DNA from 3 places in the Kineococcus sp. NPDC059986 genome. Region 3 is predicted to be linked to each of the others. Evidence: predicted binding sites of a transcription regulator. Region 3 holds the regulator's gene; each other region holds the start of a gene.

Evidence for each region. The regulator HrcA, encoded in region 3, represses chaperone genes, less so after heat shock. The targets are predictions, from matches to a motif close to GNTNGCACTCGGNNNNNCCGAGTGCNANC.
Region 1: groES (co-chaperone GroES) is a predicted target of HrcA. The motif match lies at 7,943-7,971, and genes of this name have one in related genera.
Region 2: groL (chaperonin GroEL) is a predicted target of HrcA. The motif match lies at 3,506-3,534, and genes of this name have one in related genera.

The regions. Positions count from the first base shown of each region.
Region 1 is NZ_JBFBND010000005.1:138,136-147,783, forward strand. It holds gene guaB (IMP dehydrogenase) at 1-595, opposite strand, end outside; gene AB0637_RS06390 (hypothetical protein) at 606-2,162, opposite strand; gene shbA (RNA polymerase sigma factor ShbA) at 2,159-3,127, opposite strand; gene AB0637_RS06400 (response regulator transcription factor) at 3,132-3,743, opposite strand; gene AB0637_RS06405 (MerR family transcriptional regulator) at 3,948-5,057, opposite strand; gene AB0637_RS06410 (WhiB family transcriptional regulator) at 5,366-5,668, shown strand; gene groL (chaperonin GroEL) at 5,775-7,397, opposite strand; gene groES (co-chaperone GroES) at 7,500-7,796, opposite strand; gene AB0637_RS06425 (class I SAM-dependent methyltransferase) at 8,001-9,176, shown strand; gene rimI (ribosomal protein S18-alanine N-acetyltransferase) at 9,169-9,648, opposite strand, start outside.
Region 2 is NZ_JBFBND010000018.1:79,786-89,433, forward strand. It holds gene AB0637_RS14870 (SDR family NAD(P)-dependent oxidoreductase) at 1-279, shown strand, start outside; gene AB0637_RS14875 (aldose epimerase family protein) at 344-1,417, opposite strand; gene AB0637_RS14880 (uracil-DNA glycosylase) at 1,541-2,266, opposite strand; gene AB0637_RS14885 (DUF3263 domain-containing protein) at 2,482-2,739, shown strand; gene AB0637_RS14890 (cold-shock protein) at 3,156-3,359, shown strand; gene groL (chaperonin GroEL) at 3,708-5,333, shown strand; gene AB0637_RS14900 (hypothetical protein) at 5,528-5,926, shown strand; gene AB0637_RS14905 (suppressor of fused domain protein) at 5,942-6,535, opposite strand; partial or broken gene cofG (7,8-didemethyl-8-hydroxy-5-deazariboflavin synthase CofG) at 6,541-7,773, opposite strand; gene cofC (2-phospho-L-lactate guanylyltransferase) at 7,869-8,564, opposite strand; gene AB0637_RS14920 (molybdenum cofactor biosynthesis protein MoaE) at 8,674-9,084, shown strand; gene AB0637_RS14925 (FO synthase) at 9,101-9,648, shown strand, end outside.
Region 3 is NZ_JBFBND010000044.1:11,015-20,662, reverse strand. It holds gene AB0637_RS22230 (LLM class F420-dependent oxidoreductase) at 1-486, shown strand, start outside; gene AB0637_RS22225 (DUF4870 domain-containing protein) at 506-919, opposite strand; gene AB0637_RS22220 (DUF3097 domain-containing protein) at 942-1,829, opposite strand; gene hrcA (heat-inducible transcriptional repressor HrcA) at 1,943-2,983, shown strand; gene dnaJ (molecular chaperone DnaJ) at 3,057-4,178, shown strand; gene AB0637_RS22205 (Gmad2 immunoglobulin-like domain-containing protein) at 4,227-5,363, opposite strand; gene AB0637_RS22200 (SigE family RNA polymerase sigma factor) at 5,360-5,881, opposite strand; gene AB0637_RS22195 (histidine triad nucleotide-binding protein) at 6,082-6,447, shown strand; gene AB0637_RS22190 (N-acetylglutaminylglutamine amidotransferase) at 6,470-8,254, shown strand; gene ngg (N-acetylglutaminylglutamine synthetase) at 8,345-9,648, shown strand, end outside.

The DNA of each region.
Region 1 (9,648 bases), on a different contig from region 3:
CGTCGACGATCGGCAGCTTCTCGATCTTGTGCTGCCGCAGCAGCTGCATCGCGTCGTCGGTGGAGACCCCGACGGGCGCGGTCACCAGGGGCGCCTTCGTCATGACGTCGCGCACGGGCCGGGTGAAGTCGGACTCGAACCGCAGGTCGCGGTTGGTGACGATGCCGACGAGCGTGCCGTCCGGGTCGACGACCGGGACGCCGGAGATGCGGTAGCGACCGCAGAGGGCGTCGACGTCGGCCAGCGTCGCGTCGGGCGTCGTCGTCACGGGCTGGGTGACCATGCCCGACTCGGACCGCTTCACGAGGTCGACCTGGGCGGCCTGCTCCTCGGCGGACAGGTTGCGGTGCAGCACACCGAGCCCGCCCTGGCGGGCCATCGCGATGGCCATCCGCGACTCGGTGACCGTGTCCATCGCCGAGCTCAGCAGCGGGATCCGCAGGCTGACGCGCTTGGAGACCCGCGTCGAGGTGTCGACCTCGGACGGGATGACGTCGGACTCACCGGGCAGCAGCAGGACGTCGTCGTAGGTCAGGCCCACGAAGCCGAAGGGGTCGTGTGCGGACGTCTGTCCGTCGGGGATCTGCGCGCTCACCCCCACGAGTCTACGAGCCGGAGGTGACCGCGGAGTCCGCCGAGCCCGTGGAGTCCGCCGAGCCCGTGGAACCGTCCGTGGTGTCGGTCGAGGCGTCGGTCGAGGAGCCGGGGACCGGGAGCAGTCCGGTGCTCGGCGAGGGCTCGACGACGGGCAGCGTGGGCGTCACGACGGGCGCGGTCCCGGCGACCGGTCCGGTGGTGCCGCCGGCACCCGGGTCCGTCGGGTCCGTCGTCGGGGCGGGGCCGGTGCCCGTCGAACCGCCGGTGGACCCGTCCGTGGCGCCGGAGGTCGGCGTCGCGGAGGCGCCGGTGTCCCCCGTCGGGCTGGAGGTGTCCGTGGGCGTGCCCGTGTCCGTGGGCGTGCCGGTGTCCGTCGGCGTTCCCGTGTCCGTCGGGGTGCCCGTGGGCGTCCCCGTGTCCGTCGGGGTGCCCGTGTCCGTGGGCGTGCCCGACGGGGTCGGCTGGTCGGTCGGCGTGCCGGGGTTCGGCGTCGCCGACGACCCCCCGCCCGTCGGCGACGGCGGGGTCACCACGGGGACCGGCGTGCCGGGCGTGGACGGACGCGTCGGGGTGGTGCCCGTCGTCGGCGCCGTGCCGGGGTCGGTCGTCGCGGGCGCCGTCGTGGCGGTCCCCGTCGTGCGACCCGGCTGGAGCGGGACCCGCCAGGTGGCGGTGGGCGAGGCGGTGGGGGTCACGGTCGCGACGTCGGCCAGCGACGTCCCCGTCCCGGACGGCGACGGGGAGGCCGTCGGCGACCCGGAGGGCACCGTTCCGGCCACGCTGTCCACGGTGCCGTCCTGGAGGTCGGCGAGCGCCGCCTGGACCTGCGCGACGACCTGGGGGTCGGCGGAGGTGCCGTCGAGCTGGCGCTGCAGGTACTTCAGGCGTGCGGTGGCCGCCTCGTCGTCCCCGGCCAGCGCGTCGGCCTGGGCCTGCACGATCTCGCGCTGGGCACGTTCGGCGGGCGAGCCGGCGAAGACGCTGAAGACGGTGTCGGGGAACCAGCCGGGCAGCTGGGAGGCGATCGAGGCCGACACCGACCCGCCGCCCGCGCCGAGCGGGTTGACGCTCGTGGCGGCCGCGGCCGCGGTCCCGCCCAGCAGGGTCAGGACGGCCGCCGCCGCGACGGTGCCGCGCCCGAGGCGCTGCAGCGTGCGACGACGCGCGAGCAGGACGCGCGGGGCGGGCACGTGGACGTGCTCGCCCCTGGTGTCGGTGTCGAGGTCGGGCAGTTCGACCGGGCGCACGCCCGCCGTCTCCGGGTCGGCGTGCAGGGCGTAGGAGTCCAGGAGCCGGGCGACCGCGTCCGCGAGGTCGCCGCCCGTGGCCTCGTGCCGGCCGAGCCGGTCCAGCAGGGCGTCGGTGGCCAGGAGGTCGGGCACGGAGAAGGAGTTGTCGTCCACCGTCCCACCTCCCCAGCCGAAGTCGTCGTGCTCGTCGGTCGTGCGTCCCGTGCCGTCCAGCGGTCCCTGCGGACCGGTCGTCGTGCCGGCCTCCCCGCGCACTCCGCGCAGGTGGCCCCGGCGGCGGCCCGTGGGCCCGCCGGTCGTGTCGTTCCCGCTCACGGCGCCACCTGCAGGGTGACGTCCTCGAGGGCGGTCTTGCGCACCTTCTGCATGGCGCGGTGCTGGGCGACGCGCACGGCGCCGGCCGTCATGTCCAGGGCGCGGCCCGTCTCCTCTGCCGACATGCCCGCTCCCACTCGCAGGGTGATGATCTCGCGCAGCTTGGGCGGCAGCGTGTCGAGCAGCCGGCCGACGGTCTCGGCGTCGAAGGCGTCGAGGGCGAGCTGTTCGGGGCCCGGCTCGGCGGTGGCGGCGTCGGGGACGTCGTCCGTCGGGACGGGGGCGCGGTAGGAGGCTCGCTGGGCGTCGGCGACCTTGTTGGCCGCGATCCGGTACACGAACGCCTCGAACGGGCGTCCCGTGTCCTTGTAGCGGGGCAGGGCCGTCAACACGGCGATGCAGACCTCCTGTGCCGCATCTTCTGCGGCGTGATCAGCTCCGGGCAGGCGCCCGAGCTTGGCCCGGCAGTAACGGTGGACGAGGCGGCGAACCGCTGCCAGGAGGTCGGCGACGGCGCCCTGTTCCCCTGACAGGGCACGTGACGCCAGTGCCTGGAGCCCCCCGGCTTCCGAACTGTCCATCGCTGTGGGGCGACCTGGCGTTACACCCCGCGTTCCTCCCGCCGGGTGCCGGGTCCCCGCTGCCCCCTCGTCCTGGTCGTCGGGCTCGTCCTCGTGGTCGACCTCCCCATCGGCGGCGGGTCCGTCGAGCTGACCGTCGAGCTCCCCGTCGAGCCGACCGTCGAGCTGACCGTCCGGTCCGGGGTCGGTGCGGTCGATGCGAAGGTCGCCCACCGCACCGGCCGCGAGGTCGCCGTCGACCTCGAGGTCCCGCGGAGAACGTTCGACCCGAGGGGTGTCGGGCGCGACGACGGCGCCGACGTCACGTCCGACGTCGGCGCGTCGAGCGTCTGCGTCGGACCGGCCGCCGCGCGCATCGACGGACTCGTCGCCCCCCGGGCTCACCTGCCTACCGTACGAGACCCCAGCGGAATCCCACAGCCACCGCCTGCGCACGGTCCGCCGCCTCGAGCTTGCGGAACAGCCGGCGGGCGTGGGTCTTCACCGTGTCCTCGGAGAGGAACAGCTCCCGGCCGATCTCGGCGTTGCTGCGCCCGCGGCTCATGCCGACGAGCACCTGCTGCTCGCGCTCGGTCAGCACCGGTGCGCGGCCGGTGAGCACCGCACGGGTGCGACCGCCGCCGCGGCGGCGACTGACGTCCTGCAGCGCCTGCAGGACGGCCGTGGCGAGCTCCTCGCGGGACACGTCCTTCACGAGGTAGCCGCGGGCGCCGGCGGCGACCGCGCGGGCGACGCCGTCACCGTCCTCGGCCATCGTCGCCATGAGGACGTTCGCCTCCGGGTGACGCGCAAGCAGCCGGCGGGCGGCCTCGACGCCACCGATGCCGGGCATGCGCACGTCCATGATCACGAGCGAGGGCCGCTCCACGGGCCAGCGCTGCAGGGCTTCTTCGCCCGAGCTCGCGCCCACGACGCGGGTCACGCCCGGGACGGCCGCCACCATGCGTCGCATGGCCTCGCGGGCCAGCGGAAGGTCATCGCAGACCAGTACCGTTGCCACCACTGAACCTCTTCCCTGTGTGGGTGGAGCGCGGCCGTCCGTGGCCCCGCCGTGGCGCGCGTCCTGCACGCCACGAGAAGAGTTGTCGGCACGCCGCAGGACCGACCTGAGCGCTGCGACACGACGAACGCTGGACTGGGCGCCCGACGACGTGCTAGACGCGCGCGGCTCAGGAGCCGCCGCACCGCGTGGTGGCCCCCCGCGTCAGGCGGAGACGGCCTCGGCGCAGGCCGCGACGGCCTCGGCGAGCCCTGCGACCGGCACCAGGTCCCGCTCGGGCCCCGTGGCCTCGCGCCGCACGCGCTCCAGGTCGGCCACGAGGTCGGGGCCGCCGAGGACGACGACGAGGGGGGCCGGCCGGACCCGCAGGAGGTCCGCCAGGCCCGGCAGGACGTCCTCGCGCGAGGTGGCTCCGGGGGCGACGAGCAGCAGGGCGGGCGGACGGACCCGGCGCACCGCTGCGGCGAGCAGGCGGCCGGGGACGCCGTCACCGACGCTGCGCGCGCCCGTGCCGGACTCCGCGAGGGCCGCGGCGGCGGCGAGCAGCACCGGGGTCCGGTCGCGGTCGTCCACGGTCCCGGCCCCCGCCAGGAGCACGGCCCGCTCGCCGTCGGCCGTCGGCAGCGCCGACAGGGCGCGGGCCACGGCCGCGTGCATCGCCGCGTCCCGGGCGGCCGAGGCCGGGCCGAGGACCTCGTCCCACGCGCGCGCCACCCCACGGGTGCGCACCTCGTCGGCGAAGCGGTCGGACAGGCTCGCGACGGCCCAGTCGTCCTCGTCGAGGACCGTCCCGACCGGGCCGCGCGGGGTCGAGGTGGTGTGGTTCTCGGCGTCCTCGGACTCGTCGGCCCGCGCGTGGTCGGCGGAGTCGGTGTGGCCGTCGCCCGCAGGGCCGTGCAGCACGGGGGCCTCGTGGTTCGGCACGCCGGCCAGCCCCGACGTGGGGCCGGCGATGGCGGCGGCGTCGGTCACAGCCGCCTCGATGACGGCCGCGGGGATGGTCGAGACGCTCGCCAGGGCGAACCCGCCGTCGGCGACCGCGGTGGTCGCCGCGAGCTGGGCGGCCTCGGCCGGGGCGACGCCCTCGAGGGTCAGGCGCCGCATGACGACGAGCCGGGCGAGGTCGGAGGCCGAGTAGCGCCGGTGTGCCCCCGCGGTGTGCTCCGACGGCCCCAGGCCGTACCGCCGGTCCCACGTCCGCAACGTCGCCGGCGCGACCCCGAGCCGGCGCGCCACGGCGGCGACGGTGAGGGTCATGCGCGGTGCGGGTGGCGCGGACGCTCCCCGCCCGGCGGGGTCAACGGCGGACGGCATGCTCCGAGTCTGACGCGGACACCTCGAACGCGCCACTCACCTGAGCGCGCCAACCCTGTTCAGGGTTGTTCAGCGGACGGTCGGGGTTGTTCGGCTGGCGGCGACCCGCGATCTCTGCACCTTGTTCACGTCTGGTTCAGCACGTTGTTCAGACCCTGTGCAGCGGGTCGGCGTCGTGGGAGGCCCCCTCGCGCGACCCGGGGTTGACCCGATCCGGGAGAAGTTCGCCCCAGGGGCTTGAACAACTTCTGACTCGGTTGTACGTTCAATCCAGTCAGCACGTCCCCTCCACTGAGGAGCGCACCACCATGGCCGAGATCTCTCGTCTCCCCGGGCCCGTCGCCGACGTCTGGGAGTGGCAGCTCGACGGCTCCTGCCGCGAAGCCGACCCGAACCTCTTCTTCCACCCCGAGGGCGAGCGCGGCCCCGCCCGGCGCAACCGCGACGCGGCCGCCCAGGCGATCTGCGCCGGCTGCCCCGTCCTGGAGATGTGCCGCAAGCACGCCCTGAAGGTCCGTGAGCCCTACGGCGTGTGGGGCGGCATGACCGAGGACGACCGCGAAGCCGTCTACGCGACCGAGCGTCGTCGCGGGATGCGCATCGCCGGCTGACGCCCCGCCCCACCCCGTGCGCGGTGTGGTGCGGCGCGCGGACGACAGGCACGAAGGGCCCGGCTCCCCCAGGGGAGCCGGGCCCTTCGCCGTGCTGGTGGAGAGGTCAGTGGCCGTGGCCGTGACCGTGACCGCCGCCGTTGACGGCGAGGTCCTCCTCCTTCTTGTCCACGACGAGCGTGTCGGTGGTGAGGACCATCGACGCGATCGAGGCGGCGTTGCGCAGCGCGGAGCGCGTCACCTTCACCGGGTCCAGGACCCCGCCGGCCAGCAGGTCGACGTACTCGCCGGTGGCGGCGTTCAGGCCGTGGCCCGGCTCGAGCGCACGGACCTTCTCGACGACGACGTAGCCCTCGAGGCCCGCGTTCTCGGCGATCCAGCGCAGCGGCTCGGAAGCCGCCTTGCGGACGAGCGCGACACCGGTCGCCTCGTCGCCGGTCTTGCCGAGGTTGTCCTCGAGCACGGAGACGGCGTGCACCAGGGCCGAGCCGCCGCCGGCGACGATGCCCTCCTCGATCGCGGCGCGTGTCGCGGAGACGGCGTCCTCGATCCGGTGCTTCTTCTCCTTGAGCTCGACCTCGGTGTGCGCGCCGACCTTGATGACGACGACGCCACCGGACAGCTTCGCGAGGCGCTCCTGGAGCTTCTCGCGGTCCCAGTCGGAGTCGGTGCGCTCGACCTCGGCCTTGATCTGGGCGACGCGACCGGCGATGTCGTCGGCCGAGCCGGCGCCGTCGACGATCGTCGTGTCGTCCTTGGTGACGGTGATGCGGCGGGCGGTGCCCAGCGCGTCGAGGTCGACCTGGTCGAGCTTGAGGCCGACCTCCTCGGCGACGACCTGCGCGCCGGTGAGGGTGGCGATGTCCTGCAGGATCGCCTTGCGGCGGTCGCCGAAGCCGGGGGCCTTCACCGCGACGGCGTTGAAGGTGCCGCGGATCTTGTTGACGACCAGCGTCGACAGCGCCTCGCCGTCGACGTCCTCGGCGATGATCAGCAGCGGCTTGGAGGCCTTGAGGACCTTCTCCAGCAGCGGCAGCAGGTCCTGGACCGTGGAGATCTTGCCCTGGTGCACGAGCACGTAGGCGTCCTCGAGGACGGCCTCCTGTCGCTCGGCGTCGGTGACGAAGTACGGCGAGATGTAGCCCTTGTCGAACTGCATCCCCTCGGTGAAGTCCAGCTCGAGGGCGGTCGTGGAGGACTCCTCGACCGTGATGACGCCGTCCTTGCCGACCTTGTCGAACGCCTCGGCGAGCAGGTCGCCAACGGCCGGGTCCTGGGCCGAGATGGTGGCGACGTGGGCGATGTCGCCCTTGCCGTCCACGTCGCGGGCCATCGCGAGGAGCTTGTCGCTCACCGCGTCGACGGCCGCGTCGATGCCGCGCTTGAGACCGGAGGGGGCCGCGCCGGCCGCCACGTTGCGCAGGCCCTCGTGGACCAGCGCCTGGGCCAGGACGGTCGCGGTGGTGGTGCCGTCACCGGCGACGTCGTTCGTCTTGGTGGCGACCTCCTTGGCGAGCTGGGCGCCGAGGTTCTCGTACGGGTCGTCGAGCTCGACCTCGCGCGCGATGGTGACGCCGTCGTTCGTGATCGTCGGCGCACCCCACTTCTTGTCGATGACGACGTTGCGGCCCTTGGGCCCCAAGGTGACCTTGACGGCGTTGGCGAGCGCGTCGACGCCACGCTCCAGCGCCTTGCGGGCGGTGTCGTCGAACAGCAGCTGCTTGGCCATGTTGCGGACCTTTCCGTTCAGTGGGCGAGCATCGGGGCGGGAACAGGCGACGCCCCGGGCACCCGGCGTGCGGGCGCCCGGGGCGTCAGGACCTGAGACCGCTTACTTCGCGACCTTGGCGAGCACGTCGCGCGCCGAGAGGATCAGCAGCTCGTCGCCGCCGTACTTCACCTCGGTGCCGCCGTACTTGGAGTAGATGACCTTGTCGCCGACGGCGACGTCGACCGGCACGCGGTTGCCGTTGTCGTCCACGCGGCCCGGGCCCACGGCAAGGACTTCGCCCTCCTGGGGCTTCTCCTTGGCGGTGTCCGGGATGACGAGACCGGAAGCGGTCGTCTGCTCCGCGTCGAGCGGCTTGACGACGATGCGGTCCTCGAGCGGAGTGATGGAGACCGACACTGGTGCGGCCCTCCCCTTCTGCTTCAGCGAACTGGCGTACGGGACGGTCGGAACGTGGGGAGCGGACGACCGTCGTCGCGGGTGCCGGGCGGCCGCTGCCCCGTTGGCACTCCCCGAGGGGGAGTGCCACCGACGCTGAGCGAGACGTTAGCACTCAGCCCCGGCGAGTGCCAGGCACGGGGGGCCTCTGCGAGCATCCTCCGGGTGAACACCGCGGACGTCGCCGCCCTCCGGTCCCCCGCGGGCCGTGCCCTGCTCGACGCGCTGGCCGGGACGACCGCACAGGACCCCGTCGCCCTCGCCGCCCGGCTGCGCCGCGAGGGGCACGACCCCGCGCTCGCGGCCCTGGCCACGACCCAGTCCCGACTGAGGGCGAAGGCGGCCGCCAAGTTCGGCGACCGGGCCGCGGGCCTGCTCTTCACCGCGGCCGGCGCCGAGCAGGCGACCCGCGCCGTCGTCGCCCGCGAGCACGCCCGGCGGTTCGCCGCCGCCGGGGTGTCCCGGGTGGCCGACCTCGGCTGCGGTGTCGGAGCCGACTCCCTGGCCTTCCTCGACGCGGGCCTGGCCGTGCTGCCCGTGGACGCCGACCCCGTCACGGCCGCGGTCGCCGAGCACAACCTCGGCGTCCCGGTGCGGTGCGAGGACCTCACGGCGGGGGTCGTGGCCGAGCTCGGGGCCGGGGACGGCGCCTGGTTCGACCCGGCCCGGCGCACGGCGGGCGGACGGCGGGTCTTCGACCCCGAGGCCACCTCACCCCCGCTGTCGTTCGTGCTGGCCACGGCCGCCCGGGTCCCGGCCACCGGGGCCAAGCTCGCGCCGGGCCTGCCGCACGACCTCGTCCCGGCGGGGACGGAGGCGCAGTGGACCTCCGTCGACGGGGAGGTCGTCGAGTGCGCGCTGTGGTGCGGCCCGCTGGCCGTCCCCGGCACCGGCCGCAGCGCCCGCGTCGTGCGCGGCGGTGCGGCGTTCGCGCTCGACGACACCGACCTGCCCGTGGCCGAGGTCGGGGCGGTGGGCGGGTTCCTGCACGAACCCGACGGAGCCGTCATCCGCGCGGGGCTCGTCGCCCGGGTGGCGGCCGACCTCGGGGGCCGGCTCGTCGACGAGACCATCGCCTACGTCACGACGGACGCACCGGCGACCTCGGAGTTCGTGCGGTCCTTCCGCGTGCTGGACGTCCTGCCGTTCGGGCTGAAGAGCCTGCGGGCGCACCTGCGCTCCCTCGACGTCGGCGCGCTGACGGTGAAGAAGCGCGGGACCGCCGTCGACCCCGACCACCTCCGCAAGCAGCTGGCGCTCAAGGGGTCCCGCCCCGCGACGATCGTGCTGACCCGGGTCGCGGGCAAGCAGAGCGTGCTGGTCGTCGACCCCGTCAGCTGACCCGTCCGTCGAGCCTGGCCCGCAGGACGAGGGCGTCGACGTCGTCGGGTTGGTAGTACCGCGCCCGCCGGGCGATCTGCTCGAACCCCTCGCTGCGGTAGAGGTGCTGCGCGGGGTCGTTGTCGGCGCGCACCTCCAGCAGCAGGTGGGTGGCCCCCGCGGACACGGCCTCGGCGCGCAGGGCCCGCAGCAGGGCACGCCCCGTCCCGCGGCCCTGCTGGTCGCGGGCGACGCCGATGGTCTGCACGTCCGCGTCGGCGCCCGCGACGACGATCCCGCCGTACCCCACGACGCGCCCGCCCCCCACCGCGACGAGGAACCGCCGGTTCGGCTGGGCCAGTTCCCCCCAGAACGCCTCCACGCTCCACGCGCCGCGGCCGAAGAGGTCGGTCTCGAGGGCGTGGACGTCGGCCACGTGCCACCACCGCATCTGCTGCAGCGAGACCTCCTGCATCGAGGACGCAGGCGCGCG
Region 2 (9,648 bases), on a different contig from region 3:
GCCAAGGCCGCCGTCCTCGGGCTGACCCGCGGTGCGGCCCGCGAACTCGGGCCGCACGGCATCACTGCGAACGCGATCCTGCCCGGGCCCATCGACACCGACATCATGGGCGGGACGCTGACCGACGAGCGCAAGGCCGCGATGTCCGCGGGCATCCCCGTCGGGCGCGTCGGAACCCCCGCCGACATCGCCGCCATGGTCGCGTTCCTGCTGTCCGAGGAGGCCGGGTTCGTCACCGGCGCGAGCTACCAGGTCGACGGCGGCAAGCACATCAACTGACGTCGTGCGCGAACGCCCTCCCCGGGGACCCCGGGGAGGGCGTTCGGCGTTCGGCGTCGCGGGGTCAGACGGAGAACACGTACTCGGTCGTCGTGGCGAACTCCGCGCCCGGCCGCAGCACCGGGTCGCCGAGGGCGGCGAGCGCGGGCTGGTTCACCGCGTCGGGCAGCAGTTGCGTCTCCAGGCACAGCGCGTCGCCCTGCCGGACGGGACGGCCCTCCAGCGTGCGCCACGCGCCGGTGAGGAAGTTGCCCGTGTAGAACTGCAGCCCCGGCAGGTCGGTGCGGACCCGCACGGTGCGACCCGACCGCGGCCCGTGGACCGAGGCCACCTCGCGGAACGCGCCGGGCCCGTCGAGGACGAGGCAGTGGTCGTAGCCGCCGGCGCGCAGCAGCTGCTCGTCGGCGTCGCGCAGGTGGTCCCCGATGCGGGTGGGGGTGGAGAAGTCGAACGGGGTGCCCGCGGTCGGGGCCAGTTCGCCGGTCGGGACGAGGTTCCCGTCCACGGGCAGGTACCGCGAGGCGGCGACGTGGGCGACGTGGTCCTCCACGGACCCCACGCCGTCGAGAGCGAAGTAGGCGTGGTTGGTGAGGTTCACCGGCGTCGGCGCGTCCGTGGTGGCGTGGTGGTCCAGCCGCAGGGTGACGGCGTCGCCGTCCTGGCGCAGCGAGTACGTGCAGGAGACCTGCAGCGTGCCGGGGAACCCCATGTCGCCGTCGGGGCTCGTCAGGGAGAACCGGACCGCCGGGACGCCGTCCACCTCGGTCTCCTGCGCCGTCCACATCCGCTGGTCGAAACCCTCCACCCCGCCGTGCAGGGCGTTCGGGCCGTCGTTGAGCGGCACGGTGTACCCGGTGCCGTCGAGCGTGAACCGTCCGCCCGCCAGCCGGTTCGCGACGCGACCCACGCTCGCGCCGGGGTAGCCCTCGGCGGCCTCGTACGCGGCGACGTCCGGCAGCGCGACGACGACGTCGCCGAGCTCACCGCGCGCGTCGGGGACGCGCACCTGCTGCAGCGTGGCCCCGCGCGTGAGGACGGCGGCGGAGGCGCCCGAGGGCAGCCGCAGCTCCCAGCGGTCGACGGGTTCACCGCGTCGGGTTCGGCCGAAGGGGCTGCGCTGCACCGTGGGGGACGTCATGGGCCGATCGTGCCCTACGCCTCGCCGGCGACCGCACGCGGCCGCGCGGGGTCCGGATCGTCGGCACCTCGCTGTCGATGATCGACAGCGAGGTGCCGACGATCGGACGCCGGAGGCGGCCGGTCAGGCGAGGCGCCAGTCGATCCCGTCGCCGCCGGCCTCGCGCAGGAGCGCGTCGACGCGGCTGAAGGGGCGGGAGCCGAAGAACCCGCGCGAGGCCGACAGCGGGCTCGGGTGCACGCCCGCGACGACGGGCACGCCGTCCAGCAGCGGCTGCACCTGCTGCGCGTCCTTGCCCCACAGCAGCGCGACGAGCGGCCCACCCCGGGCGGCGAGAGCGCGGACGGCGGCGTCCGTGACGGCCTGCCACCCCAGCTTGCGGTGCGAGCCGGAGCTGCCCGCGCGGACGGTGAGGACGCGGTTGAGCAGGAGCACGCCGGCGTCGGTCCACGACGACAGGTCGCCGTGGACGGGCGGCTCGACGCCGACGTCGTCGCGCAGTTCGCGGCCGATGTTGACGAGGCTGCGCGGCAACGGCCGCACGTGCGGGTCGACGGCGAAGCTCAGCCCGACGGGGTGGCCGGCCGTGGGGTAGGGGTCCTGGCCCACGAGCAGGACGCGCACACCCCCGAACGGCTGCCGGAACGCGCGCAGGACGTCGCCCGCGGCGGGCAGCCACGGCTCGGTCTCGGCCGCGAGGGCCGCCGAGATCCGCTCGAGGTCGGCGCGCACCGGGGCCAGCGCCTGCGCCCACCCGGGGTCGAGGTCGTCGAGCCCGAGACCGGCCGGGTCCGCGGCGGTCGAGGGGTACCGCGCGGGGGGGCGTGGGGCGGCTGGGTCGGCAGTCACGGGTGGGACGGTACCCAGCCGGGGGCCCGTGACCGGCGCGCGGGCGGGGGTGAATGACACGGGTGTGATGCCCTCCTAGACTCGCCCCGCGAGCTGCCGTTCGGGGGCTCGGTCGAGAGGGGTGGAACGTGGAGCGCTGGGACGCGACGGCACGGATCGAGCCCGACGCGCACGCCGGGGACCACGCGGACGAGGGCACGGGTGCGCCCACCGAGCTGCCCGAGGGGCTGACCCGCCGCGACGCCGAGATCCTCGCCTTCGAGCGCCAGTGGTGGAAGTACGCCGGCGCCAAGGAGCAGGCCGTGCGCGAGCTCTTCGACCTCTCCCCGACGCGGTACTACCAGCTCCTCAACGCGCTCATCGACTCCCCGGCCGCCCTGGCGCACGACCCGATGCTCGTCAAGCGGCTGCGCCGCATGCGCTCGAGCCGCCAGCGCGCCCGGTCCGCCCGTCGTCTGGGCGTGCAGCCCTGAGCGGTCGGGGCCACCGGCCCCGCCAGCTGGCCGCGCGCCGTGGTGCTCACCGCACGCGGCGCGGTCCCGCCGGTGTCGCCGTGCTCGTGCTGGTGTGGCTCCTCGTCGCGGCCGTGCTCGTCACTGCCGCGGTCATTGGATTGAGAAGCGTGATCGAGCCATTGCTGGGTGTTGTGAACCGCGCTCTCTGAGCGTGGGTGTCGTGACCTTTTCGTGAAGACGAGGTTGCTCGAACCTTGTCCGACGCGCCCTCCCCCCCACTAATCTGAGCCTCGGTCGATCAGTTCGAGGAGCACACCCTCCCCGGGAGCGCACATCGGACCTGGCCCACGGCCTCGTGGCCGCGGGCAGCGTGAGACCCGTGTCCGGCGCGTGCCGGAGGCGTCTTCCGCTCGCTGCAGCACCAGGAGAAGGCAATGGCTCAGGGCACCGTGAAGTGGTTCAACGCCGAGAAGGGATACGGCTTCATCACCGTCGACGACGGTGGTGCCGACGTGTTCGTCCACTACTCCGCGATCGTGGCGGACGGCTACCGGGCCCTGGAGGAGGGCCAGCGGGTCGAGTTCGAGGTCGGCCAGGGGCAGAAGGGTCCGCAGGCCGAGAGCGTCCGCGCGCTCTGACGCGCAGCTGACGCAGCGGCCGGCGCGCCTGGCGCCCGCCGCAGGGACGTCCCGAGGCCCGGGGTGGTGACGACCGCCCCGGGCCTCCGCGCGTCCGGGACCGGTGCGCTCCGGGGTCGTCCACCGACGGCGGACGGGTGCCCGGGGTTTGCACTCGAGGGGGGAGAGTGCCAACATTGGCGTTGGCACTCTCGAGTCGAGAGTGACAACTCGACCCGGGAGCGAAGCTCCCCGGCCGGACCGGTGAGGCCTGCGGGCGCCGGGGGACGTGACCCCGGGGCTGCTGGTCGTCCGTCGCGGGCGCCGTTCCGACCACCCACCGCCCGTCTTCTGGGAGGAACACCAGGCATGAGCAAGATCATCGCCTTCGACGAAGAGGCCCGTCGTGGTCTCGAGCGCGGGATGAACCAGCTCGCCGACGCGGTCAAGGTGACGCTCGGCCCCAAGGGCCGCAACGTCGTCCTGGAGAAGAAGTGGGGCGCCCCCACGATCACCAACGACGGTGTCTCCATCGCCAAGGAGATCGAGCTCGAGGACCCCTACGAGAAGATCGGGGCCGAGCTCGTCAAGGAAGTCGCCAAGAAGACGGACGACGTCGCCGGCGACGGCACGACCACCGCCACCGTCCTCGCCCAGGCGCTCGTCCGCGAGGGTCTGCGCAACGTGGCCGCGGGTGCGAACCCGATGGGCCTCAAGCGCGGCATCGAGAAGGCCGTCGAGGCCGTGACCGAGCAGCTGCTCGCCGCGGCCAAGGAGGTCACCACCAAGGAGCAGATCGCGGCCACCGCCGGGATCTCCGCCGGTGACGCCTCCATCGGCGAGCTCATCGCCGAGGCGCTCGACAAGGTCGGCAAGGAAGGTGTCATCACCGTCGAGGAGAGCAACACCTTCGGGCTCGAGCTCGAGCTCACCGAGGGCATGCGCTTCGACAAGGGTTACATCTCGCCCTACTTCGTCACCGACGCGGAGCGTCAGGAGACCGAGCTCGAGGACCCCTACATCCTCATCCTCAACTCCAAGATCTCCACGGTGAAGGACCTGCTCCCGCTGCTGGAGAAGGTCATGCAGTCGGGCAAGCCGCTCGTCATCGTCGCCGAGGACGTCGAGGGCGAAGCCCTCGCGACCCTGGTCGTCAACAAGATCCGCGGCACCTTCAAGTCCGTGGCCGTCAAGGCCCCGGGCTTCGGCGACCGCCGCAAGGCCATGCTCGGCGACATCGCCATCCTCACCGGTGGCCAGGTCATCTCCGAGGAGGTCGGCCTCAAGCTCGACACCGCTGACCTCGACCTGCTGGGCCGCGCCCGCAAGGTCGTCGTCACCAAGGACGAGACCACGATCGTCGAGGGTGCCGGCGACGCCGACGCCATCGCCGGCCGCGTGGGCCAGATCCGCGCCGAGATCGAGCGCAGCGACTCCGACTACGACCGCGAGAAGCTCCAGGAGCGTCTCGCCAAGCTGGCCGGCGGCGTGGCCGTCATCAAGGCCGGCGCGGCGACCGAGGTCGAGCTCAAGGAGCGCAAGCACCGCATCGAGGACGCCGTCCGCAACGCGAAGGCGGCCGTCGAAGAGGGCATCGTCGCCGGTGGTGGCGTGGCCCTCATCCAGGCCGGCGTGCTGGCCTTCGACAAGCTCGAGCTCGTCGGTGACGAGGCGACCGGCGCGAACATCGTCAAGGTCGCCATCCAGGCCCCGCTCAAGCAGATCGCGATCAACGCCGGTCTCGAGGGTGGCGTCGTGGCCGAGAAGGTCAGCAACCTGCCGACCGGTCACGGCCTCAACGCCGCGACGGGCGAGTACGTGGACCTGCTGGGCGCCGGCATCAACGACCCGGTCAAGGTGACGCGCTCCGCGCTGCAGAACGCCGCCTCCATCGCGGCGCTCTTCCTCACCACCGAGGCCGTCATCGCCGACAAGCCGGAGAAGGCCGCTGCGGCCCCGGCCGGCGACGGTGGCATGGGCGGCATGGACTTCTGAGTCCCGCCTCTCCGTAGCACCAGCACCACCCGCGAGGGCGGTCTCCCGTTCGGGAGGCCGCCCTCGTGGCGTTCCCCCCTCCTTTCCCGACCCCCCCACCCCGCGCGGAAAACACTCTTTCCGCCCTCAGAAGGCGCTTTCTCGGGCGGAAAGAGTGTTTTCCGCGCGGGGGTGGGGCCGTTAGCGTGCGGAGGGTGACGACTTCCGGGGAGAAGGCGACCTTCGACGACGTGGCGCGCGTGGCGGCGGGGCTCGCCGAGACGACCGAGACGGAACGGCGCGGAACGCGGGTGTGGAACGTCGCGGGAAAGGCGTTCGCCTGGGAACGGCCGTTCACGGGGGCCGACCGCAAACGCTTCAAGACCGCCGGGATCGACCCGACGCCGGGGCCCGTCCTCGCCCTGGCGTGCGCGGACCTGGCCGAGAAGACCGCGGTGCTCGCGCAGGGCACGCCGGGAGTCTTCGACATGGAGCACTTCGAGGGGTACGCGGCCTACCTCGTCGCCCTCGACGAGATCGGCGCGGCCGACCTCGAGACCGCCGTCCAGGACGCCTGGGCCGCCAAGGCGCCGGACCGGCTGCTGCCCGGATGAGGCAGCTGACGGACGTCAGACGACGGCGTCGCGCGTCACGTCGTAGAACGGCACCTCGGCGGCCTCGAAGCGCTCCTCCAGCGCGTCCAGCCCGTGCTCGAGCAGGAACCTCCGCTCGCTCTCGTGGACGGGGACGGCCTGCAGCCAGTGCACGTCCACCCCCGGTTCGAGGCGGTACCGCGACAACCGCGGGAAGTTCCCGGGCGAGGTGAAGAGCAGGTGCTCGGTCCGGCCGCCGAGCAGGTCGGCCACGATCCCGGGGAACACCGTCGCCGGCGACAGCGGCCAGGGTTCGCCGAGGGCCGCGAACGCCGACGCCACGAGCAGACCCGTCGCGAGGCGTTCCTCCACGTTCTCGAGCACGGTGACGAGCTCGACGCGGACGTCGGTGCCCGCCACGAGGTTGGGGGAGCGGTGCATCGAGAGCGTGGACACCGAGGTGAACCCGGGTGCCGGGGCGTCGACGGCCGTCAGCACGTCGAGCGACAGCGTCTCGTCCCGGTTCAGGAACTCCTCGATCTGCGGGCGGCCGTCCGGCACGAGCTGTTCGCCGACGAAGCGCGCCATCCGCACCTCGGCGTCGGTGGGCGGCGGTGCGGGGACGCTCACGCCGCCCGTCCCACGGGTCGTGCGGATTCGCGGGCCAACCCCGTCAGCGGGTCCGCGAGCGCCGCGACCGCCGCGTGCAGTTCCGGGGCGATCCACGTGTCGCGCCCGGCGAGCGCGTCGAGGACGAACCGCGGGTGCGCCGTCAGCCGTTCGGCGAGCCGGAACCCCGCCGCCCGGGTCGTCGCCGCGAGGTCGTCCAGCTGCGGCCACGGTCGTTCCGGGTTGACGTGGTCCGGTGTGAGGGGGGAGACCCCGCCCCAGTCGTCGACGCCGGCGGACAGGAGTTGTTCGCGCTGACCGGGCTCGGACAGGTTCGGCGGGGCCTGCAACGAGACGTCCGCCCCGAGAAGGAGGCGGGCCACGGCGAGGGTCGCGACGTACTCGGGGTGCTCGAGGTCCGCCTCCCCGCGCATCGCGGTGTCGTCCTTGGCGCGGAAGTTCTGCACGATGACCTCCTGCAGCGCACCGGTTCCGCGGGAGACGTCGCGCAGCGCGAGCAGGGAGTCCACGCGTTCGGCCGTCGTCTCGCCGATGCCGAGCAGGACCCCGCTGGTGAAGGGGACACGGGCCCGGCCGGCGTCGCGCAGCACCTGCATCCGCAGGTCGGGGTCCTTGTCGGGGGAGCCGTAGTGGACCTGACCCGGTTCGAGCCACAGCCGCCGCGACGTCGTCTCGAGCATCATCCCCATCGAGGGGGCCAGCGGCCGGGAGGTCGTGAGTGCCTCGAAGGACATGACCCCCGGGTTGAGGTGCGGCAGCAACCCCGTCTCGTCCAGCACCCGGCGGGCAAGGTGCTGCACGTACTCCAGGGTCGAGGAGAAGCCCCGCGCGGCCAGCCACGCCCGGGCGGCCGGCCACCGGTCCTCGGGGGCGTCCCCGAGCGTGAACAGCGCCTCCTTGCAGCCCATCGCCGCGCCCTCGCGGGCGATGGCGAGGACGTCCTCCTCGGACAGGTACAGCACGGGCAACCGCCCCGGGACGGTGGCGAACGTGCAGTAGTGGCAGCGGTCCCGGCACAACCGCGTGATGGGGACGAAGACCTTGCGCGAGTACGTGATGGTCCCGGGGCGACCGGCGCGGCGGAGGGTCTCGTCCCGCACGGGGCGGGCCAGCGCGCAGAGTTCCTCGAGCTGGTCCCCGCGGGCGTGCAGGAGGACGCGTGCGTGCTCCCGCTCGGCGCCGTCGTCGTCCCACCCGTCGTCGCCGCTGCGGGCGGCGGCCGCCAGCGCGAGCGCCACCTCCTCGCGGGTGGGGACGGGTTCGGGTGGGGCGGCGTGCCGCGTGCGGACGGGGTCGGGCAGGGAGGTGCTCACGCGTGTCGTCTCTCCGGGTCTCAGCAGCGGTGCCCGGCGCAGTCGGCCGGGAGGTCGTGGGCCGGGACGGCCTTCGTGTCGTGGGCCGGGATCGAGATGTCCGGCAGGTCGTGGGCCAGGGCGGCCCGCGTGCGGGGGCCCACCCCGAGGGTCAGCGCCGAGCGCAGGTCGTCGACGGTGTCGACGTCGCGGCGCAGCGACGGCAGGGGCGCGGACAGGGCGACCGCTCCCGCGGCGACGTGCCGCCGGGCCGAGTCCGGCCCGAAGTGGTGCGGGACGTTCCCGGCGGCGTCGGCGAGCAGCACGCTGCCCGAGCCCGCGGCGTCGGCCACGAGCGCGGGACCCGGCAGCTGGCCCGCCTGCGCGAGCGCGTCCGCCAGGTCGGCCGTCCGCAGCGCGGGCAGGTCGCCGAGGAGCACCGCCGTCGGGCCGCGCTCGACGCTGGCCAGCCCGGCCGCCACGGCGACCGCCAGCCCGGGCCGGCCGGGGGAGACGGTGCCGACGCCCACGGCGCGCACGGCCGCGAGGACCTCGGGGTCGTCGCTGACGCAGACGACGAGACCCACACCGGGGGTGTCCCGGCACGCCGCGAGGCAGTCCAGGGCCATCGCCAGGGCGAGGTCCTGGCGCTGGCGGCGCGGCAGGGCCAACCGCGTCTTCGCCTCGTCGCCGCCCTTGACGGGGACGACGACCCGCCAGCCGCTCACGTGCGTCACCGGGCGATCCTCTCCCACGGTCCGGACTTCCGGAACACCTGTCCCGACCCACACCTACCCTGTGGACGTGCACCCACCCGCTCGACTCACGCCTCCCGCCCGTCGCGTCGTGCGGACGACGGTGGGTCCCGCACCGCTCGACGTCGCCGAGCACGCTGCGCTCGTCGGCGACGCCGCGGCCGGTGCGGTCGTCACCTTCGGCGGGGTCGTCCGCGACCACGACCACGGCCGGTCCGTGCGGGACCTGGAGTACGTGGGCCACCCCAGCGCCCCCGACGTCCTGCGGGCCGTCGTCGAGGAGGTCGTCGCCGGCTGCGAGGTGGACGCCGTCGCCGTCGGGCACCGCCTGGGGCACCTGGCCGTCGGTGACGTCGCCTTCGCCGTCGCGGTCTCGGCCGCCCACCGGGCGGAGGCGTTCGCGGCCTGCGCGCGCCTCGTCGACGAGGTCAAGGACCGGTTGCCGGTGTGGAAGCACCAGCACTTCGGCGACGGCACCTCCGAGTGGGTCGCCTGTCCCTGAGGGTTAGCCTCAGGCGGTGCCAGCCCCGTCCGCCCAGCTCGCCCGCGCTCTCGCCGAAGCCCTCGCCACCGCCGCGCACGACCACCGGGCGCTGACCGACGAGCACGCCGTGGCCCTGCTGGCCGCCGACGGCGACGACCTCGAGCAGCTGGCGGCGACCGCCGACGACGTGCGCCGCCGCCGCGTGGGGGAGGCCGTCACCTTCGTCGTGAACCGCAACCTCGACGGCGAACGCGTGGGCGCCGACCCGGGCCACGTCCGTGCCCTCGTGGCCGAAGCCGTGGCGCTGGGAGCGAGCGAGGTGTGCGTGCAGGGCCCCGTCCCCGAGCGCGCCGGGCCGGACGGTTCCCTCGCCCTCGTCACCGCGGTGGCCGAGGGGGCCGGGGAGGCGGGTGTGCACCTGCACGCCTTCCGCGTCCCGGAGGTGCTGCGGGCCGCCGGGCTGCGGGGGTCCACGCCCCGCGCGTTCCTCGAGGACGCCCGTGACGCCGGGCTGGGCTCCGTGCCCGGCACGGCCGCCAAGGTCCTCGACGACGCCGTCCGGACCGAGCTCAACGGCGGCAC
Region 3 (9,648 bases):
ATCGCCGACGGCTGGCTGCCCTCGTTCCTCGTCCCGGAGAACGCGGCGGAGTCCACCGAGCGGCTCGCCGCGGGGTTCGCCCGTCGCGCGACGCCGCCGGAACGGTTCGAGGTGACGGCGTCGGTGCCGTTCGTCCTGACCGACGCGACGGGGGAGGACCGCGCCCGCGCGGAACTCCCGGCGCGCAAGCTCATCGCCCTCTACGTCGGGGGGATGGGGTCGAAGGAGGCGAACTTCTACGCCGACCTCGGCCGCCGCCTCGGGTTCGGCGAGGCCGTCGACGCCGTGCAGGACCTCTACCTCGCCGGCCGCAAGGACGAAGCGGTGCAACGGGTCCCGGCCGGCCTCGTCGAGGCGACGAGCCTCGTGGGGTCCGTCGACGCCGTGCGTCGGCGGCTGGCCGACTACGAACGCGTCGGGGTCACGACCGTCGCGCTGGTCCCGCTCGGTGCCGACGCCGTGCGGGACCTGCGCGCGGTGGCCTGAGCCCCGGGCACAAATGGCCTCAGCGCACCAGCCGGAAGATCAGCGGGTAGCGGTACACCTGGCCCCGGTTCGCGGCGACGGCCGCGAGGATGGTGAAGACGAGGAACACCAGCGCCAGCACGCCGTTCAGGGCGTACAGGGCCGAGCCGATGCCGAGCGTGACGATCGCCAGGAACGTCACGACGGCGGTGAGCACCGCCTGGTAGACGAGGAACGAGATCGTCATGTTGAGCGCCTCGGCGGTGTGTCCGCGCACGAAACCGCTGCGGTCCTTCAGCACCAGGAAGATGATGAGCGGACCGAGGAACGGCAGCGCGAAGAAGCTCGCCGCGATCGCGGACAGGTGCCCGAACATCCCCCACATCCGTTCGTCGGACGGCGACAACGGCGCGGGGGTGTACGACGGCTGCTGGGGGTACGGCGGTTGGCTCACGGTCCCGATCCTCCCGGTTCGCTCAGCGGTCCGCCAGGTCGGCGGTGACGAAGTCGACGAGTTCCTCCACCCGGCCCAGCAGGGCCGGCTCCAGGTCGGCGTAGGACCGGACCGTGCCGAGGATGCGCTTCCAGCCGTGCGCGACGTCGGCCTGCGTCGCGTGCGGCCAGCCCAGCTCCGCCAGGATCCCGTGCTTCCAGTCCTGGCCCCGCGGGACCGTCGGCCACTGCGTCCACCCCAGCCGCTGCGGCCGGACGGACTGCCAGACGTCGATGAAGGGGTGCCCCAGGACGAGGACGTGCGGGCTCGTCGCGACCTTGGCGACGATGCGGGACTCCTTCGACCCGGGCACGAGGTGGTCGACGAGGACGCCGATGCGCCGCCCGGGCCGGGGGCCGAAGCTGCGGATGGCGGCGTCGAGGTCGTCGACGCCGTCGAGCATCTCCACGACCACGCCCTCCACGCGCAGGTCGTCGCCCCAGACCTTCTCGACGAGCTCGGCGTCGTGCCGGCCCTCGACGAGGATCCGGGAGGCGCGGGCGGTGCGGGCCGCGGCGCCGGCGACGGCGACCGACCCGCTCGCGGTGCGGGTGGGCTGGACGGGGCCGGCGCTGCGCGGGGCGACGAGCCGGACGGGCTGGCCGTCCACCCAGAAGCCCGGGCCGAGGGGGAACGTGCGGGTGCGGCCCCGGGCGTCCTCGAGCACGACGACGTGCACGCCACCGCTCTTCTCCACCCGCACGACGGCACCGACCCACCCCGTGTCGACGTCCTCGACGACGAGCCCCCGCACCGCGGGTTCGTCGCGGTGGACGGGCTTGGGTCGCGTGCGCGCGTGCGGGTCGGCGGACAGCACGTCGGTGCCGTACCGGTCGTGGTTGCCTGCGGAGGGGCCAGCGGTCGGACTCACCCGCGGCACGCTAACGAGCGACCCGCACCGGACGGTGGAGGCGCGGCGGGGGCGCACGTCCTAGACTTGGCACTCACGTGGGATGAGTGCCAGCTGCGATCCGGGGAGGGTGGATGAGCGACGACCGCAGGCTCGCTGTGCTGCGGGCCATCGTGGAGGACTACGTCTCCACGCACGAGCCCGTCGGGTCCAAGGCGCTGGTCGAGCGCCACCAGCTCGGCGTCTCCCCGGCGACCATCCGCAACGACATGGCCGTCCTGGAGGACGAGGGGTACATCACCCAGCCGCACACCAGCGCCGGGCGCATCCCCACGGACAGGGGCTACCGCCTCTTCGTCGACCGGCTGGCGAACGTCAAGCCCATGACGCCGGCGGAGAAGCGGGCGATCGAGACGTTCCTGCACGGTGCCGACGACCTCGACGACGTCGTGGACCGCACCGTGCGCCTGCTGGCCCAGCTCACGCGGCAGGCCGCCGTCGTGCAGTACCCGTCGCTGTCGCGCGCCAGCGTGCGCCACGTCGAGCTCGTCGGCGTGGGCGGGCGCAGCGCCCTGCTCGTCCTCATCACCGACTCCGGCCGCGTGGAGCAGCGCGTCCTGGACATCCGCTCGGCCGTCGACGTCGAGACGCTGGGCGTCTCGCTGGCGGCGCTGCGCACGCGCGTCAACGCCACCGTCGCGGGCAAGCGGCTGCGCGAGGCGCGCGAGGCGCTCACCGACCTCGTCCAGCAGACCCCGGCGGCCGACATCGCCATCGCCGCCGAGGTCGCGGCCTCCCTCGGGGACTGCCTCACGGCGTCCCTGGAGGAGCGGGTCGTCATCGCCGGGACGTCGAACCTCGTCAAGTCGGGTGCCGACCTGTCGCTGTCGCTGGGCAGCGTCCTGGAGGCCCTGGAGGAGCACGTCGTGCTGCTCCGGCTCGTCCAGGAACTGGCCGAGGAGCAGCCGTCCGAACGCGGCGGGCTGAGCGTCCGGATCGGCGCCGAGAACCTGCACCTGGGCCTGGACGGGACGTCCGTCGTCACCACCGGCTACGGCGGCGAGACGGTCCTGGCCCGGCTCGGCGTGCTCGGTCCCACCCGCATGGACTACCCGACGACGATGGCCGCCGTCCGAGCGGTGTCACGCTACGTCTCGCGGATCCTCGCGTCGTGACCGCCGCAGACCCGCCGGCGACCCGGCCGACGACCCGAACCCGGAAGAGAACCGACAGGAGAACCGCGACCTCGTGAGCGACTACTACGACGTCCTGGGCGTCTCCCGCGACGCCTCCACGGAGGACATCAAGCGCGCCTACCGCAAGATGGCGCGCAAGCTGCACCCCGACGTCAACCCCGACGCGGGGGAGCAGTTCAAGGAGGTCTCGCAGGCCTACGAGACGCTGTCGAACCCCGACAAGCGCTCGGCCTACGACCGGGGTGGGGCGGTGCCCGGCGGCGCGGGCGCCGGCTTCGGGGCCGGGTTCGGCTTCTCCGACATCATGGACGCCTTCTTCGGCCAGGGCGGCGGGGGTGGTCGCGGTCCCGGCCCGGCCAGCCGCACCCAGCGCGGCCAGGACGCCCTCATCCGCGTCGACGTCGACCTCGCCGAGGCGGCCTTCGGCGGCGAGCGCTCGATCCAGGTCGACACCGCGGTCCTCTGCCCGACCTGCAAGGGGTCCTGCTGCCAGCCCGGCACGAGCCCGGCCACGTGCGACATCTGCCACGGGCAGGGCTCGATCCAGCGCGTCGTCCGGTCCCTGCTCGGCCAGGTCATGACCCAGCAGCCCTGCCCCACCTGCCGGGGCTTCGGCACCGTGCTGCCCTCGCCGTGCCTGGAGTGCTCCGGGGAGGGCCGCACCCGCGCCCGCCGGCCCATGACCATCCGGATCCCCGCGGGCGTCGACACCGGCACGCGCATCCAGCTCGCCTCCCAGGGCGAGGTGGGCACCGCGGGAGGGCCGCCCGGTGACCTCTACGTCGAGATCCACGAGCGCCCGCACCCGGTGTTCTCCCGGTCCGGCGACGACCTCCTCTGCACGCTCGAGGTGCCCATGACGGCGGCTGCCCTCGGCGCGAGCATCCCCCTGGAGACGCTCGACGGCACCGAGGAGATCGACGTGCGTCCCGGCGCCCAGACGGGCGAGGTCGTGACGCTCAAGCAGAAGGGTGCCGAGCACCTGCGGTCCCAGGGCCGCGGCGACCTGCTCGTCAAGGTCGAGGTCCTCACCCCGCGCGACCTCGACGAGGAGCAGGAGGAGTTGCTGCGACGCCTCGCCGAGCTGCGCGGCGAGGTGCGCCCGGCCGGGAAGCTCTCCGAGAGCCACCAGGGCGTGTTCTCCAAGCTGCGCGACCGGTTCTCCGGACGCTGAGCACGTCCCCGCCGGGACGGGCCGGGTGCACGCACCCGGCCCGTCCACTCAGGGGACGGTGACCGTCTTGGTGTCGCCGGCCGTCGGGCCCGCCTCGCCGCCGGACTCGTCCGGGGCGAACACCGCGACGGTGTAGGTGCCCGCGGGCACCTGGGCCGTGAACGAGAACGGGGCGAACGTCCCGTTGGCACCGGCCTGGACGGCGTCGCGGGCGACCTCCGTCCCCGCGCTGTTCGTGAGCGTGTACATCAGCGTTCCCTCGAAGGCCGTGCCGAGGCCCTTGACCGTCACCGACCCCGCCGCGGCCGTCACGGACGTGATCCACGCCGGGGCCTGGACGTCGGCCTGCGGGTCGCGGGTCAGCGTCTGCGCCACCGTCGTGCCGAACAGCGACGGCCGGGCCTTGCCGTCGACGCGGACCTCGACCGGGTCGTCGGAGCTCGCGGCCGCCGTGACGGTGTAGACGAGCTGCTGGACGGCGAGCTGGGCGCCGCCCGGCCCCGCGCTGCCGCTGTCCGCCGCGGCGGACAGGTCGACGACGAGGCGTCCGCCGCTGGAGGTCACGGTCGCGGTCGGGTCCGCCGACCAGGGGCTGGAGTAGTCCGGGTCCGACGCCTTCCCGGCGAGCATGGCGCGCAGCGCGTTCGTGGGGTCGTTCTGGCCCGAACCGGCCTTGACGAACTCGCGGAACAGCTTCGCCGGCTGGCCCCCGACCCAGTACACGGGCACGGTCGAGGCGCCGGACGGCAACGTGCCGCCGGTGGCGGTGCCCGTCGCGGTGCCGGTGGCGGTGCCTGTCGCCGCGGCCGAGGTCGCGGGCGCCCCCGAGGCCGTCGAGGGGGCGGCGCTCGTCGTCGCCGCGGACGTCGAGGGTGCGGCCGAGGAGGTCGACGGGGACGCCGACGTGCTCGCCGCGACCGTGCTGACGTTCCCGTCGCTGCGCTGGGTGACGGCGTAGGCGCCACCGCCCACGACGACGACGGCGGCGACCCCCGCGACGGCGGCCCACGCGCGGGAACGGCGGCGGCTGGCTCGGCTGGTCATGCGGATCTCCTCGAGACGGTCGGTGGGTCGCACCTGCGCCGCACGGGCGGACAGGGCGTCGCGCAGCTGTCGCGCGGTGGGGCTCAGGTCGTCGTCGCCGTCGGGGTCCGGCAGCGGACCCGACGGGGTCGCGTCACTCACTGGTGGTCCTCCCGGCTCATCACCTCGCGCAGCGCGGACAACCCGCGGTGCGCGTGGGTCTTGACGGCGCCCCGGCTGATGCCGAGGACGTCGGCGATGTCCTGCTCGGACATGTCGCCCTGGTACCGCAGCACCAGGACCTCCCGCTGCCGCGCGGGCAGCCCGTCGAGGGCCGTCAGGACGGAGCGGTGCTCCGAGGCCCGCACGGCGTGCTCCTCCGGACCGTCCGGCGCGGGGTCGGGCAGGGGGCGGCGCCGGTCGGTCACGACCCGGTGCTTGAGCACGTCCCGGGCCCCGTTGACGACGCTCGTGCGCAGGTAGGCGACCGCGGACCCCTTGTCCGCCAGCCGCTCCCACCGCTTGTGCAGGGTGACGAACGCGTCGGCGACGACCTCCTCGGCGCTCGCCGACTCGCCCATGAGCGAGGCCGCGAGCGCGACGAGACGCCGCCAGTGCGCCGCGTACAGCGCTCCGACGGCCTCGTCGGCCGACCACGAGCGCGGGTCGTCAGCGACCACCACGCGCTCCTTCATCACCATCACGCCGTGTAGACGAGTCACACAGGGTCACGGTTGACATCCAACCCGACAATCTTCGGCCGGCCGCTCCCGGGCACCCGCGGGGTCGGGGTGTCGCATCGTTGAACCCTCGCTCGCATTCATCGAAAGCGAGGGGCCAACGATCCGGACCCGGGCGTCCCGCGGGTAGCGTGCGGGTCATGGCCGAGGTCTCCCGCGTGCAGCGCGCCCCCGACGACCTGTTCCTCAAGATCGTGGCGGGCGAGATCCCGGCGACGATCGTCCACTCCGACGACCTCGTCGTCGCCTTCGAGGACGTCGCCCCGCAGGCGCCCGTCCACGTCCTGGTCGTCCCGCGGGAGCGGTACGAGAACGTCGCCGAGCTCGCGGCGGCCTCGCCGCAGGCCCTCGCGCGGCTCGTCGAAGTGGCCCAGCGCATCGCCGACGAGCGGTGCGGCGGGGAGTACCGGCTCGTCTTCAACACCGGCACGGCCGTCGGCCAGTCGGTCTTCCACGTCCACGGCCACGTCCTCGGCGGTCGGGACTTCACCTGGCCTCCGGGCTGATCACACGGTTGGATGGGGCGGCATGTGCGGCTTGTGCGGTGAGGTCAGGTTCGACGGGCACGCGGCCGACGTGGCGGCGGTGCAGCGGATGTCCCAGACGCTGGCCCCCCGCGGGCCGGACGGCGAAGGCGTCTGGGCACAGGGCCGGGTCGCCTTCGGGCACCGCCGACTGTCGATCATCGACCTGTCGGCGTGCGGCGCCCAGCCCATGCAGGACCCCGAGCTGGGGCTGACGGCCGTCTTCAACGGCTGCATCTACAACTACCCCCAGCTGCGCGAGGAGCTCACCGGGTACGGCTACCGGTTCGTCTCGACCTCCGACACCGAGGTCATCGTCAAGGGCTACCACCGCTGGGGCACCGACGTCGTGGACCACCTCGTCGGGATGTTCGCCGTCGTCGTGCACGAGCGCGAGACCGGCCGCGTCGTCCTCATGCGCGACCGCCTCGGCATCAAACCGCTCTACCTCGCCGAGACGCCGGGGCGGCTGCGGTTCGCCTCGAGCCTGCCCGCGCTGCTGGCCGCCGGCGACGTCGACACGACGATCGACCCGGTCGCGCTGCACCACTACCTCACGTGGCACGCCGTCGTCCCCGCCCCTTACACGGTGCTGCAGGGCGTGCGGAAGCTGCCGCCCGCGACGGTGCGCGTCGTCGAACCCGACGGCACGTCCCGCGAGCACCGCTACTGGGCGCCGGACCACGTGCGCCGCGAGCAGTTCGCCGGGTTCTCCGACCGGGACTGGGAGGACGCCGTCCTCGCCTCCCTGCGCACGGCCGTCGAACGGCGCACCGTCGCCGACGTCCCCGTCGGGGTCCTGCTGTCCGGCGGTCTGGACTCCAGCCTCATCACCGCCCTGCTCGCCGAGCAGGGGCAGAAGGACCTGGCCACCTACTCCATCGGGTTCGAGTCCGTCGGTGGTCGCGAGGGCGACGAGTTCGCCTACTCCGACGTCATCGCCGAACGGTTCGGGACGAACCACCACCGCATCCGCGTCACGGGCGACGAACTCGTCGGTGCGCTCCCGCACGCGGTCGGCGCGATGGCCGAACCCATGGTCAGCCACGACGTCGTCGCCTTCGACCTGCTCTCGCAGCAGGTCTCGCAGACCATCAAGGTCGTGCAGTCGGGCCAGGGCGCCGACGAGGTGTTCGGCGGGTACCACTGGTACCCGCCGCTGACCGGGCTCACCCCGCAGCAGGGCGTCGACGCGTACGCGCGGGCGTTCTTCGACCGCGACCACGCCCAGATGGCGCAGGTGCTGAACCCGCAGTGGATGACGGCGACCGACGTCTCGCGCGAGTTCGTGGAACGCCACTTCGCCCGGTCCGGTGCCGACACGGCCGTGGACGCGGCGCTGCGGCTCGACACCGAGGTCATGCTCGTCGACGACCCGGTCAAGCGCGTCGACAACACGACGATGGCGTGGGGGCTGGAGGCGCGCGTGCCGTTCCTCGACCACGAACTCGTCGAACTCGCCGCCGCGGTCCCGCCGCACCTGCAGCTCGCGAACGGCGGCAAGGGGATCCTCAAGCAGGTCGGCTACCGCGTGATCCCGCGCGAGGTCATCGACCGGCCCAAGGGGTACTTCCCCGTCCCGGCCATCACCCACCTCGAGGGCAAGGTCCTGGGCCTGGTGCGCGACGCCTTGTCGAGCCAGGCCGCGCGGGACCGGGCGCTGTTCCGCCCCGAGTACGTCGAGGGGTTGCTGACCGACCCGAACTCCGAACTGACCCCGTTGCGCGGGAACAAGCTGTGGCAGCTCGGGCTGCTGGAGATGTGGTTGCAGCAGCACGGGATCGGCTGACGCAGGACGCTGGGGAGGACGCACGTGTCGAACACCAAGCGCCGCACGACGGTCGCCGGGCTGCGCCAGCGCGGTCTGGACGTCCCCACCATCTCCAGCCGCACCTGGCAGCGGCCCCCGCAGTGGTTCACCGAGGACATGGTGCGCGACGTCGTCCTCGACATGGGCTGGGGCCGGCTCGTGTTCGGGCAGACGTTCACCGACCAGCGCGACGTCGTCGACGCCCTGCGCGCCGAGGAGACCGGCGAACGCGACATCGCCATGTACGTGCGCGAACCCCAGGTCCTCGTCGGCCTGGCCCCGCACGAACTCTTCATGGACCCCTCGATCACGTTCCGGCTGCCGCTGGCCCGGTACCGGGCGCCGCGGGACCGCAACCCCGACGTGTTCGTCCGCATGGTCCGCGAACGGGCCGAACTCGACGAGGTGAACCGCATCTACGCGGCCTGCGGGATGGTCACCTCCGACGTCGACGTCATGTGGGCCAACCACCGGACGCGGACGTTCACCTACCTCGTGGCCGAGGACACCCGGACCCGGGAGGTCGTGGGCACCGTCACCGGCGTCGACCACGTCCTCGCCTTCGGCGACCCCGACCAGGGCACGAGCCTGTGGTGCCTCGCCGCCGATCCCCAGACCGCCCCGCGCGGGACGGGGGAGGCGCTCGTCCGGGTCCTGGCCGAACGGTACGTCGCGCGGGGCCGGGCGATCCTGGACCTGTCCGTGATGCACGACAACACCGGCGCCATCGCGCTCTACCAGCGGCTGGGGTTCCGACCCGCGGCCCCCGTCGTCGTCAAGCGCAAGAACCCCATCAACCGCCCGCTGTTCTCGCCCCAGCCCGAGGGGCTGGCCGACCTCAACCCCTACGCCCGGATCGTCGCCGACGAGGCCCTGCGCCGCGGGGTGCGGGTCGAGGTGACCGACGTGCCCAGCGGGGAGATGCGGCTGACGTACGCGGGCCGCTCGCTGTTGACGCGCGAGTCGCTGTCGGAACTCACGAGCGCCGTCGCGATGTCCCGGTGCGACGACAAGCGCGTCACCCGCCGCCTGCTCGCCGGTCGCGGTGTCCGCGTCCCGCGCGCCGTCGAACTGGCGCAGGACCCGTTGCAGGACAGCGAGGGTCTGGCGGCGTGCGAACGCCTCGTCGAGGAGACCGGCCCGGTCGTGGTGAAACCCGCGCGCGGGGAGCAGGGCAAGGGCATCACCGTGGGCGTGCGCGGGGGGGACGACCTGCGGGAGGCCGTCGCGGAGGCCGCGGCGCACTGCCCGGACGTCCTCGTCGAGGAACTCGTCGCCGGCCAGGACCTGCGGATCGTCGTCATCGACCACGAGGTCGTCGCCGCGGCCGTGCGCCGGCCCGCGGCCGTCATCGGCACGGGCACGCACGACAT